3 regions of the Kitasatospora sp. NPDC056327 genome follow, and region 2 is predicted to be linked to each of the others. Evidence: riboswitches for the same ligand, from Rfam matches in the RefSeq annotation. Region 2 holds a riboswitch; each other region holds the start of a gene.
What was found. Region 2 has a riboswitch for cobalamin ahead of ACFCX4_RS20510 (HoxN/HupN/NixA family nickel/cobalt transporter). Riboswitches for the same ligand answer to the same signal wherever they lie in the genome.

Region 1 (5,388 bases), on a different contig from region 2:
CGTTCCGGGGATCGAGGGAGGCACCCACCAATGACCGACCTGAACAAGCCGCCGGCCGACGCCGGCCACCCGATGGTCCGGGCCGAGGGCGTCCGCAAGTCCTACGGACCGGTCGAGGTGCTCAGGGGCATCGACCTGGAGGTCCGGCGCAACGAGGTGTTCTGCCTGATCGGCCCGTCCGGCTCCGGCAAGTCGACCTTCCTGCGGTGCATCAACCACCTGGAGAAGATCAACGGCGGGCTGCTGTCCGTCGACGGCGAACTGGTCGGCTACCGGCGGCAGGGCACCAGGCTGTACGAGCTCAAGGACAGCGAGGTCGCGCTCAAGCGCCGTGACATCGGCATGGTGTTCCAGCGCTTCAACCTCTTCCCGCACATGACCGCCATCGAGAACGTCATCGAGGCGCCGGTGCAGGTCAAGGGCGAGAGCAGGTCCTCCGCCAAGGAGCGCGGGATGGCCCTGCTGGAGCGGGTCGGCCTGGCCGACAAGGCCGGCAGCTACCCGTCCCAGCTCTCCGGCGGCCAGCAGCAGCGGGTGGCCATCGCCCGGGCGCTGGCCATGAAGCCCAAGCTGATGCTCTTCGACGAGCCGACCTCGGCGCTCGACCCCGAGCTGGTCGGCGACGTCCTGGACGTCATGCGCGGGCTGGCCGAGGAGGGGATGACCATGATCGTGGTCACCCACGAGATGGGCTTCGCCCGCGAGGTCGGCGACGCACTGGTGTTCATGGACGGCGGCGTGGTCGTCGAGTCCGGCAACCCCCGCGAGGTCCTCACCGACCCGCAGCACGAGCGCACCCGGGCGTTCCTCTCCAAGGTGCTCTGAGCCGACGCGCTCCGAGCGCGCGCTCCCCGGCGCCCGGCAGGCCGAATCCTGCCGGGCGCCGCCGCTTTCCCGCTTCGGCTCTCCGGGTAATAGGCTAGAGCCAGTCAGCCCGTTACCGATCTCTGGAAGGACCACCGTGGAGCTCGCCTCGTACGCCGATCTGGCCGTCCGGCTGGTGAACACCGAGGAACCCGAGCGCGGCACCGACGCACTGACGTCGGTGGACGCGGTGCGCGCCCTGTTCTCGGACTCCTCCCGGGCCCGCGACCTCGCCGACGAGTCGGACCTGCCCCGGCTGCGGGCCGTCCGCACCCGGCTGCGCGGGGTCTTCGAGGCCGCCGCCGACGGCGAGGAGGTGCGCAGCGTCGACCTGCTGAACAGCCTGCTGATGGAGTTTCCGGTGAGCCCCCTGGTCTCCGGGCACGACTACCTGGACGAGGCCGGCCGGCCCCGCTGGCACCTGCACCTCGCCGACAACTCCCCCACCGCCACGGCCCACTTCAGCGCCGTCGCCTGCATGGGCCTCGCCGTCCACCTGACCGAACTCGGCGCCGACCGGCTCGGCATCTGCCAGGCCGCCCCCTGCCGCAACTCCTACCTGGACACCTCGACCAACCGCTCCCGCCGGTACTGCTCGGACCGCTGCGCGACCCGCGCCAACGTCGCCGCCTACCGCGCCCGCAAGCGCCAGGAGGCCGCGGCGGCCGCCGCCGGGCAGGGCTAGGGCGTCTCTTGTGGATCACTGCCGGGCCCTAGGGCGTCAGCTCCTCCGGGCGGACCCAGACGCCCAGGCGTCGGGCGAGCCCGGGGATCCGGGCCAGCGGGGCGGCGAGCAGCAGCCGTTCCAGCCGCCGGCCCGGCGCGAGCCAGACCGGGCGGGGGCGCAGCCGCAGCAGCACCCGGCCGAGCACGAGTTCGTCCGGGACCGCGCCGTAGCTGCGGCTGTCGCTGTCGACCGGCCGGTTGTCGGAGAGCAGCCACCAGCCCTTCGGCCTGCGGCCGTCGGCACGCTTGACCACCAGCAGGTTCTGCTGGAACGGGTGACGGAACACCACCACCGCGCCGGGCCGGATCCGCGCGCCGTAGCGGACCAGCAGCCGGTCCCCGTCGCGCAGCGTCGGCACCATCGAGTCCCCCGCCACGTCGATCAGCCCGAACGGCGCGCCGCCCGCCGGGGGGTCCTCCACCGGTTCCGCGCTCCGTGCCACGACTCCTCCTCCGGGCGCCCGCTGTCGCACACCAGTCTGCCGCACGGTCCGTCACCCGCCGGTGTCCGGATTCACCCGGTTCCGGCTCGGCCTTTTGCCCTAGGCCCACCGCCCGGCCGAGAAACCGCCGGGCCCGAAGGGTAATCTCGGGCGCGGGAAGACGATCTAAGGAAGGACTCCCATGTTCTCTCGTCTGTTTGCACCGCGCGCCACCGCCCACGCCCACTGCGACCTGCCCTGCGGCGTGTACGACCCGGCCCAGGCCCGCATCGAGGCCGAGTCCGTGAAGGCCACCCAGGAGAAGTACCAGGCCAACGAGGACCCGCACTTCCGGGCCCGCGCCGTCATCATCAAGGAGCAGCGCGCCGAGGCCGTCAAGCACCACATCTCGGTGCTGTGGAGCGACTACTTCAAGGCCCCGCACTTCGAGAAGTACCCGCAGCTGCACCAGCTGGTCAACGACACCCTGAAGGCCGCCTCGGCCGCCAAGGCGTCCACCGACCCGGCCACCGGCCAGGCGCTGCTGGACCTCGTCGCCGAGGTCGACAAGATCTTCTGGGAGACCAAGCAGGGCTGATCCCCGCTCGCTCCCCTGCGAACGCCCCCGTCCGCGCCGGACGGGGGCGTTCGTGTGTCCCCGGCCACAAACGCTGCGGTAAGGGTTGCCTGACCCGAGTGCTTGTTATGCTGCCAGGGCGTTCCCAGGGGGAAGCCGGTGCGATTCCGGCGCTGACCCGCAACGGTAAACGGTGCCCCGCGCCCGTGAGCCCGATCGCCCGGGGACGCCGACCTCCCGACAACTCGCCGTGGACTGCGAGGGGATCGCGCCCCGGCACGACCGCGCCCGGGCACGCCGCCCCGCGCCCCGCCCGGCCCGAGGCAAGGCGCGCCACAGTGAGCAGCACCGCGACCGCACCGGCCACCGCCGCGGCCCCGCCGGGCCCGCGCCGAACACCCGCCGCGGCGCTGGCCGCCGCCCTCGCCGCCGCCCTGCTGCTCTCGCTGGTCTGCGCCGTCGCGGTGGGCTCCTCCGGACTGGCCCCGGGCCGGGTGCTGCGGCTGCTGGCCGCCGGTCTGACGGGCGGCCGGCTGGAGGCCGACGAGGCCGCCGCCTACGCGATCGTCTGGGAGATCCGGCTGCCCCGCGCCGTCCTGGCCGCCGTGGTCGGCGCCGGACTGGCCGCCACCGGGGTCGCCGTCCAGGCGATGGTCCGCAACGCGCTCGCCGACCCGTTCGTGCTCGGCATCTCCTCCGGCGCCTCGGTCGGCGCCAACGCCGTGCTGATGCTCGGCGCCTTCGCATCGTTCGGCGTCTGGGCGCTCTCCGCCTCCGCGTTCGCCGCCGCCCTGCTCGCCATGGTGCTGGTCTACCTGACCGCCCGGACCGCGCACGGCCTCACCCCGCTGCGGCTGGTGCTCACCGGCACCGCGATGTCCTACGGCTTCTCCGCCGTCACCGCGCTGATGGTCTTCGCCGCCGCCCGCGGCGAGGCCGCCCGCTCCGCGATGATGTGGCTGCTCGGCAGCCTCGGCGGCGCCACCTGGGGCTCGGTGCCGATCGCCGCCGCCACCGTGCTGGCCGGCCTGGTGCACCTGGCCTGCTCGGCCGGCCGGCTGGACGCGCTGGCGATGGGCGACGAGACGGCCGCCTCGCTCGGCGTGGACCCGGACCGGCTGCGCCGCGAACTGTTCGTGGTGACCGCGGCCGTCACCGGCACCGTGGTCGCGGTCAGCGGGGCGATCGGCTTCGTCGGACTGATGGTCCCGCACCTGGTGCGGATGCTGGTCGGCGCCGGCCACCGCCGGGTGCTGCTGGTCGCTCCGCTCGCCGGGGCCCTGCTGCTGGTCTGGGTGGACATCGTCTCCCGCACCCTGCTGGCGCCCGCCGAACTCCCGGTCGGCGTGGTCACCGCGGCCCTCGGGGTGCCCTGCTTCCTGCTGCTGATGCGCCGTCGCGGCTACGCCTTCGGAGGCGGCCGGTGAGCGCCACGAGCCCCGTGCCCGGCCTGGACCTCGCCGTCGACGGCGTCTGCGTCGACCTCGCCGGTGTCCGGCTGGTCCACGACGTCACCCTGAGCGCCCCCGCCGGTCGGGTGGTCGGCCTGATCGGCCCCAACGGCAGCGGCAAGTCCACCCTGCTGCGCTGCGTCTACCGGGCCCTGCGGCCCGCCGCCGGCGCCGTCCTGCTGGACGGCGAGGACCTGCACGCGCTCGCCCCGCGCGAGGCCGCCCGGCGGGTGGCCGCGCTGCCGCAGGAGCACTCCGCCGAGTTCGACTTCACGGTGGCCGAGGTGGTCGCCATGGGCCGGCTGCCGCACCGGCGCGGCGCCCTGGCCGGGCCGTCCGCCGGGGACACCGACCGCTGCACCGGGGCGCTGCGCCGGGTCGGCGCCGCGCACCTGGCGGCCCGTGGCTTCCTGAGCCTGTCCGGCGGCGAGAAGCAGCGGGTGCTGATCGCCCGCGCGCTGGTCCAGGAGCCCCGGGTGCTGGTCCTCGACGAGCCCACCAACCACCTGGACATCGCCCACCGGCTGGAGGTCCTGGCGCTGGTCCGGGAGGCCGGTCCGACCGTGCTGACCGCACTGCACGACCTGGACCTCGCCGCCGGCCACTGCGACCTGCTGTACGTGGTCGCGGACGGCCGGATCGTCGCTTCCGGACCGCCCGCCGAGGTGCTCGAACCCGGTCTGCTGGCCGAGGTGTTCAAGGTCCGGGCGACACCCGTGGCGCACCCGGTCACCGGCGCCCTGCGGCTGCTGCTCGACCGCCTCCCGTAACCGCACCGACGCCCTCCCCACCGCCCCCTCGCGAGGATCCCCATGCGCACCAAGGCCGTTGCCGCCGCCGCCCTGCTCGCCGTCGCCCTCACCGGCTGCGGCGCCGAGATAGCCCCGCGGGGCGACGGCGCCACCGCCGCCTCCGCCCACTACCCGGTGACCGTGACCAACTGCGGCACGGAGATCACCTTCCGGGAGAAGCCGGCCCGCACGGTGACCAACGACGTCGGCATCACCGAGCTGATGTTCGCGCTCGGCCTGGAGGACCGGATGGCCGGCTACGTGATGCCCGACGACAAGGGCCGGGTCGACGCGGTCGCCTGGAAGGACGCCTACCAGCGGACCGCCTGGCTCTCCCGGGACCGGATCACCAAGGAGATCGCCCTGGAGGCGAAGGCCGACCTGGTGTTCGCCGGCTGGCACTACGGCTTCGACGAGAGCCTCGGCGTCACCCCGCAGACCCTGTCCGGCCTCGGCATCGGCTCCTACGTGCTCACCGAGTCCTGCCGCAGCGGCAAGGGCTCCGAGCGCGGGGTGATGTCCCCGCTCGACGCGCTCTGGACCGACCTCGCCAACCT
Region 2 (5,388 bases):
TTCTCGCCGGTGGTGATGAAGAGCGGCACCTGGATCTCGGCGCCGGTCTCCAGCTTCGCCGGCTTGGTGCCACCGGTGGAGCGGTCGCCCTGGACGCCCGGCTCGGTCTCGGAGATGACGAGCTCGACCGCGGCCGGGAGCTCGATGTACAGCACCGCGCCCTCGTTCACGGCGACGAGCGCGTCGAAGCCCTCCAGCAGGTACTTGGCGGCGTCGCCGACCACGCCCGGCTCGATGGTCAGCTGGTCGTAGGTGTCCATGTCCATGAACACGAAGTTCTCGCCGTCCTTGTACGAGAACTGCATGGTGCGCTTGTCGACGTTGGCGGTCTCGACCTTGGTGCCCGCGTTGAAGGTCTTGTCGACGACCTTGCCCGTCAGGACCTCCTTGAGCTTGGTACGCACGAAGGCCGGGCCCTTGCCGGGCTTGACGTGCTGGAACTCGACGACGGACCAGAGCTTGCCGCCCTCCAGCTTGAGGACCATGCCGTTCTTGAGATCGTTCGTGGAAGCCACGGGCGCACTTACTCCTGGATATAGCTGTCAAGGAACCAAGGGGTCGCGTCCTGTGGCACACCTGCGTCACAGGGCGAGGAGCTCCTTGGTGGTGATGGTGAGCAGCTCGGGCCCGCCCTCCTCCGGGGGGCGCACCACGAGCGTGTCCTCGATCCGGACCCCGCCCCGCCCCGGGAGGTGCACCCCCGGGCCGACGGTGACCGGCACGCGACTGTCCAGTTTACCCATGTCCGTGGGGCCGAGACGCGGTGCCTCCCGGATCTCCAGCCCGATGCCGTGGCCGACCGGGTGCGGGGAGCCGTCCGCGTGCCCCGCCGCCCGCAGGATCTCCCGGGCCGCCCGGTCGGGCACGCACTGCTCGACCCCCGGTCCGAGCGCCTCCCGGCCGGCCCGCTGGGCGCGGAACACCAGCCGGTGCAGCTCGACCTGCCAGGGCGCCGGGGCGGCCCCGATCACGAAGGTCCGGGCGGTCGACACCCCGTACCCGCGGTACTGCGCGCCGAGCACCACCGTCAGGAAGTCGCCCTCCTCGACCCGGCGGTCGGTGGGCTGGTGGGCCTGCCGGCCCGAGTGGCTGCCCGTGCCGACCGAGACCGGGAAGGCCGCCCGGTCCGCGCCGTGGTCGATCATCCGGCGCTCCAGCTCCATCGCCAGGTGCCGCTCGGTGCGGCCGACCAGGATCGACTCCAGCAGTTCGCCGAGCGCCTGGTCGGCGATCTCCGCGGCGATCCGCAGGTCGGCGATCTCGTGCTCGTCCTTGACCAGCCGCAGCCGCTCCACCGCCCGCCCCACGTCCGTCAGCCGCACCCCCTCGGCGAGCCCGGCGACCGTCCGGTGCCGGGTGACCGTCAGGTCGTGCTCCTCCACCGCCAGCCCGGTCACCCCCAGCCCGGTCACGGCCGCCGCCGCGGCGACCGCGGTGTCCGCCCCGGCCGCCACCGGGAGCCGGGTGACCTCGGGGGTGATCAGGTGCTCGCCGGTGTCGTCCGGCGGGAGGTCGTCCGGCAGCGCGAGCAGCGCGCGCTCCCGGGTGAGCAGCAGGGCCGCCCCGCACGGCGGGCAGCCGGTGAGGTACCGCACGTTCGCCGCCCGGGTGATCAGCGCCGCGTCGGCCCCGGACGCACTGCAGTGCTCCCGCAACCGCTCCCGCCGGCCCGCGTACGCATCAGCCATGCGTCGAGCGTACGAACCCGGGCCCCGATCCGCCTGCCGAACGCCACCGGCCGGGCCCGCGGGGGCCCGGCCGGCACCGCTACCGCGCTCCCGGCGCGGCCCCGGAGCCCCACTTCCGCTCCACCCCGGCCAGCCGCCAGTAGGCGATGGCCGCCGCCCAGACGACCACGAACAGACCGACGATCGCGTACCCGACGTTGTCCAGCGAGATCTCCGCGATCCAGCCGCTCACCGGGTCGGTGAGGTCCAGCTTCTCGTGCAGCACTCCGACCAGCTCGATGGTCCCGATCACGAACGCCACCGCGATCGACAGACCGGTGATCGTCAGGTTGTAGTACACCTTCCGCACCGGGTTGGAGAACGCCCACTGGTAGGCGAAGTTCATGAAGGTGCCGTCGAGGGTGTCGAACAGGCTCATCCCGGCCGCGAACAGCAGCGGCAGGCAGACGATCGCGTACCACGGCAGGCCGGAGGCGGCGCCCGAGCCGGCCATCACCATCAGGGTGACCTCGGTCGCGGTGTCGAAGCCCAGGCCCAGCACCATGCCGACCGGGAACATCTGCCCGGGCCGGGTGATCGAGCGGGTCGCCCGGTTCAGCACCCGGGCCAGGAAGCCGCGCGAGTTCAGGTGCGCCTCCAGCTCGGCCTCGTCGAACGACCCCGCCCGCATCCTGCGGAACACCTTGAGGATGCCGAACAGCGCCGCCAGGTTGAGGGCGCCGATCAGGTAGAGGAAGGCGCCGGAGGCCGAGGTCCCGACCACGCCGAGCCACTGGTGGGTGGCGGACCCGTCGTCCATCAGGGTGTTCGCCAGCTGGGCGCCGCCCGCCACCAGGGCGGCCATCAGCACCACCATCGAGGAGTGGCCGAGGGCGAACCAGAAGCCCACCGAGACCGGGCGCCGGCCGTCCGCCATCAGCTTGCGGGTGGTGTTGTCGATGACCGCGATGTGGTCGGCGTCGAAGGCGTGCCGCATGCCGAGGGTGTAGGCGGTGATGCCCAGGCCCACCCCGAAGACCTGGGTGCCGACCTCGTACCTCTCGGGTGCGACCAGGAAGACCAGCGTGCCGAACGCCACCACGTGCATGGCGAGGATCACGCCCATCAGGCCGGCCGTGCGCAGGGTGTCCTCACGCCGCCAGCGGAACGCGGGAAGGGACGCGGGCGCCGTCGGGACGGCGGCGGTTTCGGGCAGGGTCATGCTCGGATCACGCTCCAGCACCTCGTGGAATGACGTCGTGAGATGCCGTGGCCGGTCTCCTGGCTGACGGGGCTCCCGTACCCGCCTTCCCAGGCGCGCGAAGCGCCCAGTGGCGTCGTGGGTACGGACGACTTCCCCCGATCACAGTGGCGAGGGCCGCTCCGGACTGGGACCCCTGAGGGTCCGTCACCGGTCTTCCCGAGCACCACGGCGGGGAACACCGTAGGGGTCGGCGGACAACCCGTGCAAGGCTGCGCACCTGCGCAGGTGTCCAGGATCACAGGGCCCCGCCTGCGAGAATGGGCCGCATGCATCTCGTACCGGCCGACCGCGCGGGCCACCGCACCATCGACGGCCACCGGGTCTGCGAGGCCATCGCGGCCATCGGCGACACCGCCGGGGTCCGCTCCTGGGCCGACCGCTTCGCGCTGCTCGCCGACCCCGGACGGCTCGCCCTGCTGCTCGCCCTGCACCGCACCGGCCCGCTCGCCGTCACCGACCTCGCGGTCGCCACCGGCATGCGCGACCCCGCCGTCTCGCAGGCCCTGCGCCTGCTCCGGACGGCAGGCGTGGTCGCGGGCGAGAAGGAGGGACGTGTCGTGCGCTACCGGCTCGTGGACGCCGGCCTGCGCCCCCTGCTGGACCAGTGCGCCGGTGACGCCGACGGGGCTTCGGCGGGCTGACGCCGGCCCGGCCGGACCGGAGCCGGCGTCACCTCACGACCGCTCACGCCCTCCCGCGCCGCCTCACGTCCAGGCGGCGGCGGGCTGGCAGAACGGGCACCAGAAGAGGTTGCGGGAGGCGTGCTCCTCGGCACGGACGTCGGTTCCGCAGACCAGACAGGGCTGCCCCGCGCGCCGGTAGACGTAGACCTCGCCGCCGTGGTCGTCGACCCGCGGCGGCCGGCCCATCACCTCGGGGGTGTGCTCGGGACGGACCGTGTCGATCCGGCCCGCGCCGACGCCCTCGCGCATCAGGGCGACCAGGTCCGCCCAGATCGCGTCCCACTCGGCACGGCGCAGGTCGCGGCCGGCCCGGTGCGGGTCGATGCCGTGCCGGAACAGCACCTCGGCGCGGTACACGTTGCCGACGCCCGCCAGCACCTTCTGGTCCATCAGCAACGCGGCGATCGTGGTGCGGCTGCCGGAGATCCGCCGCCAGGCGGCGTCCGGGTCGGCGTCCGCGCGCAGCGGGTCCGGACCGAGGCGGCGGGCCACCGCGGCCTTCTCCGCGCCGGTGATCAGCGCACAGGTGTTGGGACCGCGCAGGTCCGCGAAGTGCTCGTCGTTCGCCAGCCGCAGCCGGACCAGGCCGACCGGCTCGGGCACCGGGCCGTCACCCGGCTCGCCGAAGGTGAACCCGCCGTACAGCCCGAGGTGGACGTGCACCCAGGCGTCCTCGCCGAAGCCGAGGAACAGGTGCTTGCCGGTGGCCTCCGCCGCGGTCAGCTCCCGCCCGTCGATCAGCTTGGCGCCGTCCGCGAAGCGGCCCTGCGGACTGCTGGCACGGACCGGCCGGCCGCCGAAGGCACGGTGGTTCTCGGCGGCGAGGCGGTGGATGATGTGGCCTTCCGGCACGGGCGCGGCTCCCCCCGGTGGTTCGTTCAGGACGCGTCCATCATCGCAGCCGGCACCGACAGCCCGGCCCGCCCGGAGCACCGGCCGCGGACGGCCGGCGGCCGGGCTCAGCGGACCGGGACGCCCATCAGCCGGGCCAGGATCACCCGGTCCAGCTCGGCCGCCGTGGCGGCCACGTCGAGGTGGGAGTTGTCGATGATCGGCAGGCCCGAGTTGTACCAGCCGGCCATCCGGCCGTGGATCCGGGCCACCTCCTCGTCACCGAGCCGGCGGTTGCCGCTGCGCCGGGCGTTGCGGCCGAGCACCGAGTCCAGGCTGGGCAGCAGCACCACCGGGATCATGCCGGGGCCGATGTGCCGCTTCCAGCCGCCGAGGCCGATCGCCGGGCGGTTGGGGAAGACGGCGTCGTCGATGATGCAGGAGATGCCGTTGGCCAGGTAGTTGCGGCAGGCGAAGCCGCAGGTGCGGCGGGCCAGCCGGTACTGCGCCTCGGAGGCGTCGTTCCAGCCGGACTGCGGGTTGGCGAAGCCGGACTGCACCCACTCGCGGACGTCGTCGAGGCTGATGTGCGCGGTCGGGGCGGGGCGCCGCTCGGCCCAGTGGCGGGCCACCGTGGTCTTGCCGGCGCCGGCCGGGCCGATCAGCAGCACCGCGATCGGGCCGGCGGGCGCATGCTGCCGCGGCGGGTGGGCGGGCAGCTGGACGGGCGCGCCGGACGGCAGCAGGAAGTGCCCGGTGGAACCGGCGGGCACCGGCGGCGCCACCGGGAGGGGCGCCGGTGCGGGGGCCGGGGCGGGCGCGGGCGCCGGGGCGGGCGGAACCGCCGACGGCGGAACGACCGGGACCGGAACGGTGGGCGGCCCGGACGACCCGGCGGGCGCGGGCGCCTGCGGCACGACCGGCCCGGGCGCGGGCGCCCCGG
Region 3 (5,388 bases), on a different contig from region 2:
TAGGCCTTGTTGGCGGGCAGGTACAGTGCGGCGCCGCAGCAGGTCAGCACGAGCGCGCCGACCGCCAGCGGCGGCCAGCGCAGCGCGAGCAGCAGGCCGACGAAGCCCGCCGTGCGGACGGTGAGTGCCCACAGCATGGTGTGCCGCAGGCCGATCCGCTCGGCCAGTGCGCCGCCGGCGATGCCGCCGGAGAACTGCACGAGGGAGGCCGCCGCCAGCACGACGCCGACCGTGCCGAGGCCCATGCCGAGCCGCTCGTGCAGGAAGACCGACATGAACGGCAGCACCATGAAGCTGCCGAGCGGGATCAGGAACGAGCTGAGCAGCAGGAACCGCAGCGGCCCGTCGAGCGTGCCGAGGGCGGCCCTCAGCCCGGCCGGGCCGGCGGCGCGCTCAGCCACCGTCGGCCCCGCCGCCCCCGCCCTCACCGGCGGCCCCCGGGGCGGGCGCGGGGTCGGGCGCGGGCCCGAGCACCGGAACGGGCCCGGGCGCGGACGTGGGCCCGGCCGGTTCGGTGAGCACCCGCAGGGCGTTGGCGGCGGCGACCGCGTGGTGGGTGGCCAGCTCCGCGGTGTCGCCCTCGGCGTAGACGATGCCCGCGTAGCCCCGGCTGTCGGCCAGGTGCTCGACCAGGTCGCCCGGCGCCCTGACCGGGTACCAGGCGGGCGAGCCGGGCAGGCCGGCCAGCCGCTCCAGCCCGGCGACACCGGTGAACACCCCGGGCGCGGCCGGGTAGCCGAGGACGAAGGCGACGGCGGGGCCACCGGGCGGCTCGGCGTCCATCAGCGCGGGCCGGCGGCCGAGCGCGGCCTCGACCAGCGCCTCGTACACGTTGACGCCGAGCGCGCGGCACAGGCCCTCGCCGACCAGCGCGCCGCCGATCCGGGGGTTGATCTCGACGACCTCCGGACCGTCCGCGGTCAGCACGAACTCCACGTGCGCGAAGCGGTCGGTGTAGCCGACGGCGGCCAGGACGTCGCCCAGCCACCGCTCCAGCGCCGCCCGGCGCGGCTCCGGGAACGCCACCGGGAACGCCGTGATCTCCTCGCGGAAGTACGGCTCGGGCGACATCAGCCGGCTGGAGACGCCCAGCAGCCTGGTCCGGCCGTCCCAGCCGAGCGTCTCGGCGCTGTACACCGGCCCGGCGAAGTACGGTTCGGCGAACAGCCGGCCGCGGAACTCCCGCCCGGCGGCCTCGGCGAGGACGGCGTCCAGCTCCGCCGGGTCGCGCACCAGCCAGACGTTCTGGCTGCCGGTGCCCGCGGTGTCCTTGAGGACGGCGGGCAGGCCGGGCTCCTTGAGGATTGCCTCCGCCGTCTCCGGGCCGGCCCCGGTGACCGGTACCGCGCGGCCGCGGGTCAGCCCGGCCTCGTACAGCCGGCGGCGCACCGCCGACTTGTCGCGGGTCAGCCGCAGCACGGCCGGGTCGAGGCCTGGCAGGCCGAGCCGTTCGGCGAGTTCGGCGGCGACCAGCGTCCAGGTGTCGGTGGAGCTGATCAGGCCGCGCGGCCGCGGGGAGCGTTCCAGCAGCGCGGTGAGGCCGTCGACGTCGAAGGTCTCGGTCTCCACGACGTCCAGCGCGTCGGCCGGCAGCCGGTCCAGCTCGTAGGTGTAGTAGGACCGGTCGCGGGTGAGCAGGGTCAGCCGCTCACCGAGCGCGTCGGCGGCGCGCACCAGGTGACCGAGGCCGAAGGTGAGCGACTCCAGGCAGACGATGCTCATGCCGCCCGCTCCTTCGGGTGCGGCGGGCACGCGGTGCGCCGCCAGGCCATCGTGGACCAGGGCATGGACATCTCCTCGGGGGCGGAGACCTCGACCGGTTTCAACGCGGCCGGGTCGGGGGCTTCGGCGTGCCGGGCGAAGACGCGCTCGACGTAGCGGTGACCGGTGTCGGCACCGATCACCAGGTGCAGCCGGTCGGGGTGGCGGCGCGCCTCGTAGGTCGCGGCCAGGTAGCCGGCGCCGGTGGACAGCCCGGCGAAGACGGCGTGGTCGCGCAGCAGGGCGACGGCGCCCGCCATCGCGTGGGTGAAGTCCAGCCAGTGGATGCCGTCGTAGAGGTGGTGGCGGACGTTGTCGAAGACGATGGAGGAGCCGATCCCGGCGATGATCGCCTCCGGGTCGTGGTGCCCCTGGCTGCCGAAGGTGACGCTGCCGAAGGGCTGCACCCCGACCAGCCGCACCGACGGGTCGAAGGCGCGCAGCCGGGTCGCCACCCCGCCGGTCGAGGCACCGGAGCCGACGCCGCCGACGACGGTCAGCGCGGCGCCGGGGAAGGCGGCCGTGATCCGGTCGGCGACGTCGTGGTAGCCGAGGTAGTGGATGTCGTCGTGGTACTGCCGCATCCAGTGCCAGTCCGGGTGCACGGCCAGCAGTTCGCGCACCCGCCGCACCCGCAGCTCCTGGTCCAGCTTGAGGTCGCGGGAGGGCACGACCTGCTCGACGGTGGCGCCGAGGATCTCCAGCTGGGCGCGGGTGGTGGCGTCGACGGTGGTGGAGGCGACGATGTGGCAGTGCATGCCGTAGCGGTGGCAGGCGAGCGCCAGCGCGTAGGCGTAGATGCCGCTGGAGCTGTCCACCAGGGTCTGGCCCGGGTGGACGGTGCCGCGTTCCAGCAGGTGGCGGACGGCGGCGAGCGCCGAGTAGATCTTCATCGACTCGAACCGGACCAGCACGAGGCCGTCGGTGAGCCGGACGAGATCGGGGACCTTCAGGGCGTCGGCGATGTGGGGGTGGATCACCTGTAGCCTCCTTGGGCGAAGGAACACTGGTGGCCGAGCGTGTGGAAGAACGCGGACAGGTCCGACTTGAGCGCGGCGTCGGGGCGTCCGGGGAGCAGGTAGCCGATCAGGCAGCCGGTGTGGGCGACGAAGATCCCGTCGGCGCCGAACTCCTCGCGGTGGGCGAGCAGTTCGTCGAACGTGGCCTTGGGGAGGACCTGCTGGGAGAGCGTGGCGCTCACCGTGGCCGTCCGCGCGACGGCGGCCGGGTCGCCCGCGGCGAAGCCCTTCAGCAGGTCGGTCAGGCAGCGCCGGTACTCCTCGCCGTGCCGCCGGTAGTGCCCGAGCAGCAGGTCGGTGACGGCGGCGGTGTCCACCGTCCCGGGCTCGGTGATGTACGCGGTGTGGAAGCCGATTCCGGCGCCCATCCGCCGCACCACCCGGTGCCGGCCGCTCAGGTAGAGGGCGAACTCGTCGAGGAAGACGCTGTCCGCGCGCTCGATCTCGCGCAGCACGGCGAGCACCACCCCGGTGTCGTACGGCAGCGCGAAGATCCGGAACAGACAGCGCAGTGTCGCCACGATGTCGGCGGTCGAACTCGCCATGCCCACACCGACGGTGAGGTCGGAGTGCACGCACCAGCGGCCCGGCGGCAGGGTCAGTCCGAAGCGCTCCAGGAACAGCCGGGCCGCCGTCGCGGCCTTCTCCCCGAGCGGCAGCGGCCCCGGTGGGTCCGTCCCCGGGGTGAAGTGCACCCAGGAGTGGCGGTCGACGGGGAACGACACCACCGCGATGTCGGGCCGGGGGCCGGCGTGCAGCGGCCCCTGGTACAGCTCGCCCAGGGTGCCGTGGCAGACACCGGAGACCGTGCCGCCCGGCGGCGGGGCGGGCCGGGCCCCTCCGGTGGGGGTCACCGGGGCACCACCCGGGCCGCCGGACGGCGGGTCGGCCGGCGCCCGGTGCGGGCGGGCGGAACTCGCGCGGTCACGGACACGTACTCCTCCTCGTTCCGAGCCCCGCGTGACGACCCGGAGGAGGAAGGTACGGCGCGTCGTCGCACGCTGCGCAGCCGTCCGTACCGCCGACCCGGTCCACGAGGTCACCGTGCACAGCCCGCACGTGGGGGTGCGGGCGCAGCGGCAGGTCTTCGGACTCGTGGGCCGGTGCGCCGGGGGCGGCGCACGCCTACCGGCCGTCGCTTGCCGGGCCGGGGCGGAGCCCGGTCCCGGTGCTGTTGACGGCTTTCGTTCCCACTCACCGCTGCGGGACAGTCCCGGTTTCCCACCGGGTTCCCTCTTGCGTCGCGCTGCCGAGGTCGGGTCGGACAGGAGGCGCGAACCAGCTGCGGACACGAGCATACGGGGGCTCGCGCTCCGGTGGCAGAGCGCGCGCGCACGGTTGTCCGAATGCCGTCGGTCCGCGGGCCGGGGCGTCGGGGCGCTGCGGCGGAAGGACCGGCGGCGCACGTGTCACTCTGGCCGGATACGGGCTCGGCAAGGCGGAACCCCTCCGTCACACTTGTTCGACCCACCTCCCGCTGTACACCGTCAAACGGTGTCCCGCCGTTCCGGAAGGTCCACGATGCTGCCTGAGACGACGCCGCGGGGCGACGGTCCGGACGCCCCGCCCGCCGCCGGACGACGGCCCGCCGAACGCGTCGCCCTCCGCTCCGACCTGCGGGCCGCACTGCCCGACGCGGGCGCGGCGTTCGGCGTCACCGCGGCGGTGTTCCTGCTGCTGTACGTCCGGATGAACGCCGGCACCTCGGCGACGGTGGCGGTCATGCCGTTCATGGACGACGCGGGCACGTACTGGATGTACCTGCTGAGCCAGGCGTTCGGCTGGTCGGGGCTGCTGTGGGCGTGGGGGACGGTGGTGCTCGGGCTGCTGCTGTCCGGGCCGCGGCCCGCCCGGCTACCGGTCGCGCGGCAGACCCTGGAGCGCTGGCACCGCACGACGAGCCTGACCACGACGGCCCTGATGTTCGCGCACGCGCTGCTGTTCGCGGCCGAACTCGTGCGCTACGAGGCCGAGTCGACGTGGGGCGACCGGCTCTGGTCGGGGTTCGCCGACAGCTTCGTGCCCGGCTGGTACGACTCCGGCACCGGCCGGACCGCCATCCCGCTCGGGCAGGGCGCGCTCTACCTGGCCGTGCCACTCGGCCTGCTGTTCTACGTGCGGCACCGGATCGGGCCGAACACCTGGCGCCGGCTGCACCGCTTCGTGATCGTCGTCTACGTGCTGAGCGTCTGGCACACGCTGCTCTACGGGACCAACGTCTGGTACGGCGAGTGGCCGCGCACCGTCGTGTGGCTGCTGCAAGTGCCGCTCGCCGTACTGCTGTTGGTCCGGCTGCTGCGGCCCGCCCGGCGGGCCGAGCGGCTGGGGGCACCGGGGGCCGGCGGGGCGCGGGCGCTGCCGGCGTGGGTGGTGCGGGCGCTCGGACGGGTCGCGGTGGCGGCCGTCGTGGTCGGCCTGATCGCGGTGGTGGCCTCCGGCCACGACGGCGGGCGGACGCGGCCGCCGGCGGCGCCGGCGCCGTCGGCCTCCAGCGGGCAGGCCGGCGGGACCGGGTGAGCGGGTGGGGCTGAGCGGGCGAGCGGCGAGCGGGCGGTTCGGCGTCGGGGGCGGCGGACGTACGGCGGACGGCGCCGGGCTGCGCGCGTGG

Region 1: it holds a riboswitch for cobalamin, as region 2 does, so the genes downstream of both, ACFCX4_RS18330 (FecCD family ABC transporter permease) here and ACFCX4_RS20510 (HoxN/HupN/NixA family nickel/cobalt transporter) in region 2, are expected to answer to the same signal.
Region 3: it holds a riboswitch for cobalamin, as region 2 does, so the genes downstream of both, ACFCX4_RS12650 (hypothetical protein) here and ACFCX4_RS20510 (HoxN/HupN/NixA family nickel/cobalt transporter) in region 2, are expected to answer to the same signal.

What each region holds. Positions count from the first base shown of each region.
Region 1 is NZ_JBHJRC010000112.1:10,917-16,304, forward strand. Features, by position in the region: gene ACFCX4_RS18305 (amino acid ABC transporter permease) at 1-34, shown strand, start outside; gene ACFCX4_RS18310 (amino acid ABC transporter ATP-binding protein) at 73-825, shown strand; gene ACFCX4_RS18315 (CGNR zinc finger domain-containing protein) at 962-1,549, shown strand; gene sodX (nickel-type superoxide dismutase maturation protease) at 1,578-2,033, opposite strand; gene sodN (superoxide dismutase, Ni) at 2,215-2,610, shown strand; cobalamin riboswitch at 2,690-2,828, shown strand; gene ACFCX4_RS18330 (FecCD family ABC transporter permease) at 2,928-4,016, shown strand; gene ACFCX4_RS18335 (ABC transporter ATP-binding protein) at 4,040-4,810, shown strand; gene ACFCX4_RS18340 (ABC transporter substrate-binding protein) at 4,853-5,388, shown strand, end outside.
Region 2 is NZ_JBHJRC010000138.1:155-5,542, reverse strand. Features, by position in the region: gene efp (elongation factor P) at 1-515, opposite strand, end outside; gene ACFCX4_RS20515 (M24 family metallopeptidase) at 582-1,688, opposite strand; gene ACFCX4_RS20510 (HoxN/HupN/NixA family nickel/cobalt transporter) at 1,768-2,889, opposite strand; cobalamin riboswitch at 2,921-3,114, opposite strand; gene ACFCX4_RS20505 (ArsR/SmtB family transcription factor) at 3,198-3,572, shown strand; gene ACFCX4_RS20500 (Fpg/Nei family DNA glycosylase) at 3,636-4,466, opposite strand; gene ACFCX4_RS20495 (AAA family ATPase) at 4,574-5,388, opposite strand, start outside.
Region 3 is NZ_JBHJRC010000066.1:3,811-9,198, reverse strand. Features, by position in the region: gene ACFCX4_RS12665 (MFS transporter) at 1-401, opposite strand, end outside; gene ACFCX4_RS12660 (ATP-grasp domain-containing protein) at 394-1,722, opposite strand; gene ACFCX4_RS12655 (cysteine synthase family protein) at 1,719-2,741, opposite strand; gene ACFCX4_RS12650 (hypothetical protein) at 2,738-3,634, opposite strand; cobalamin riboswitch at 3,862-4,018, opposite strand; gene ACFCX4_RS12645 (ferric reductase-like transmembrane domain-containing protein) at 4,302-5,297, shown strand.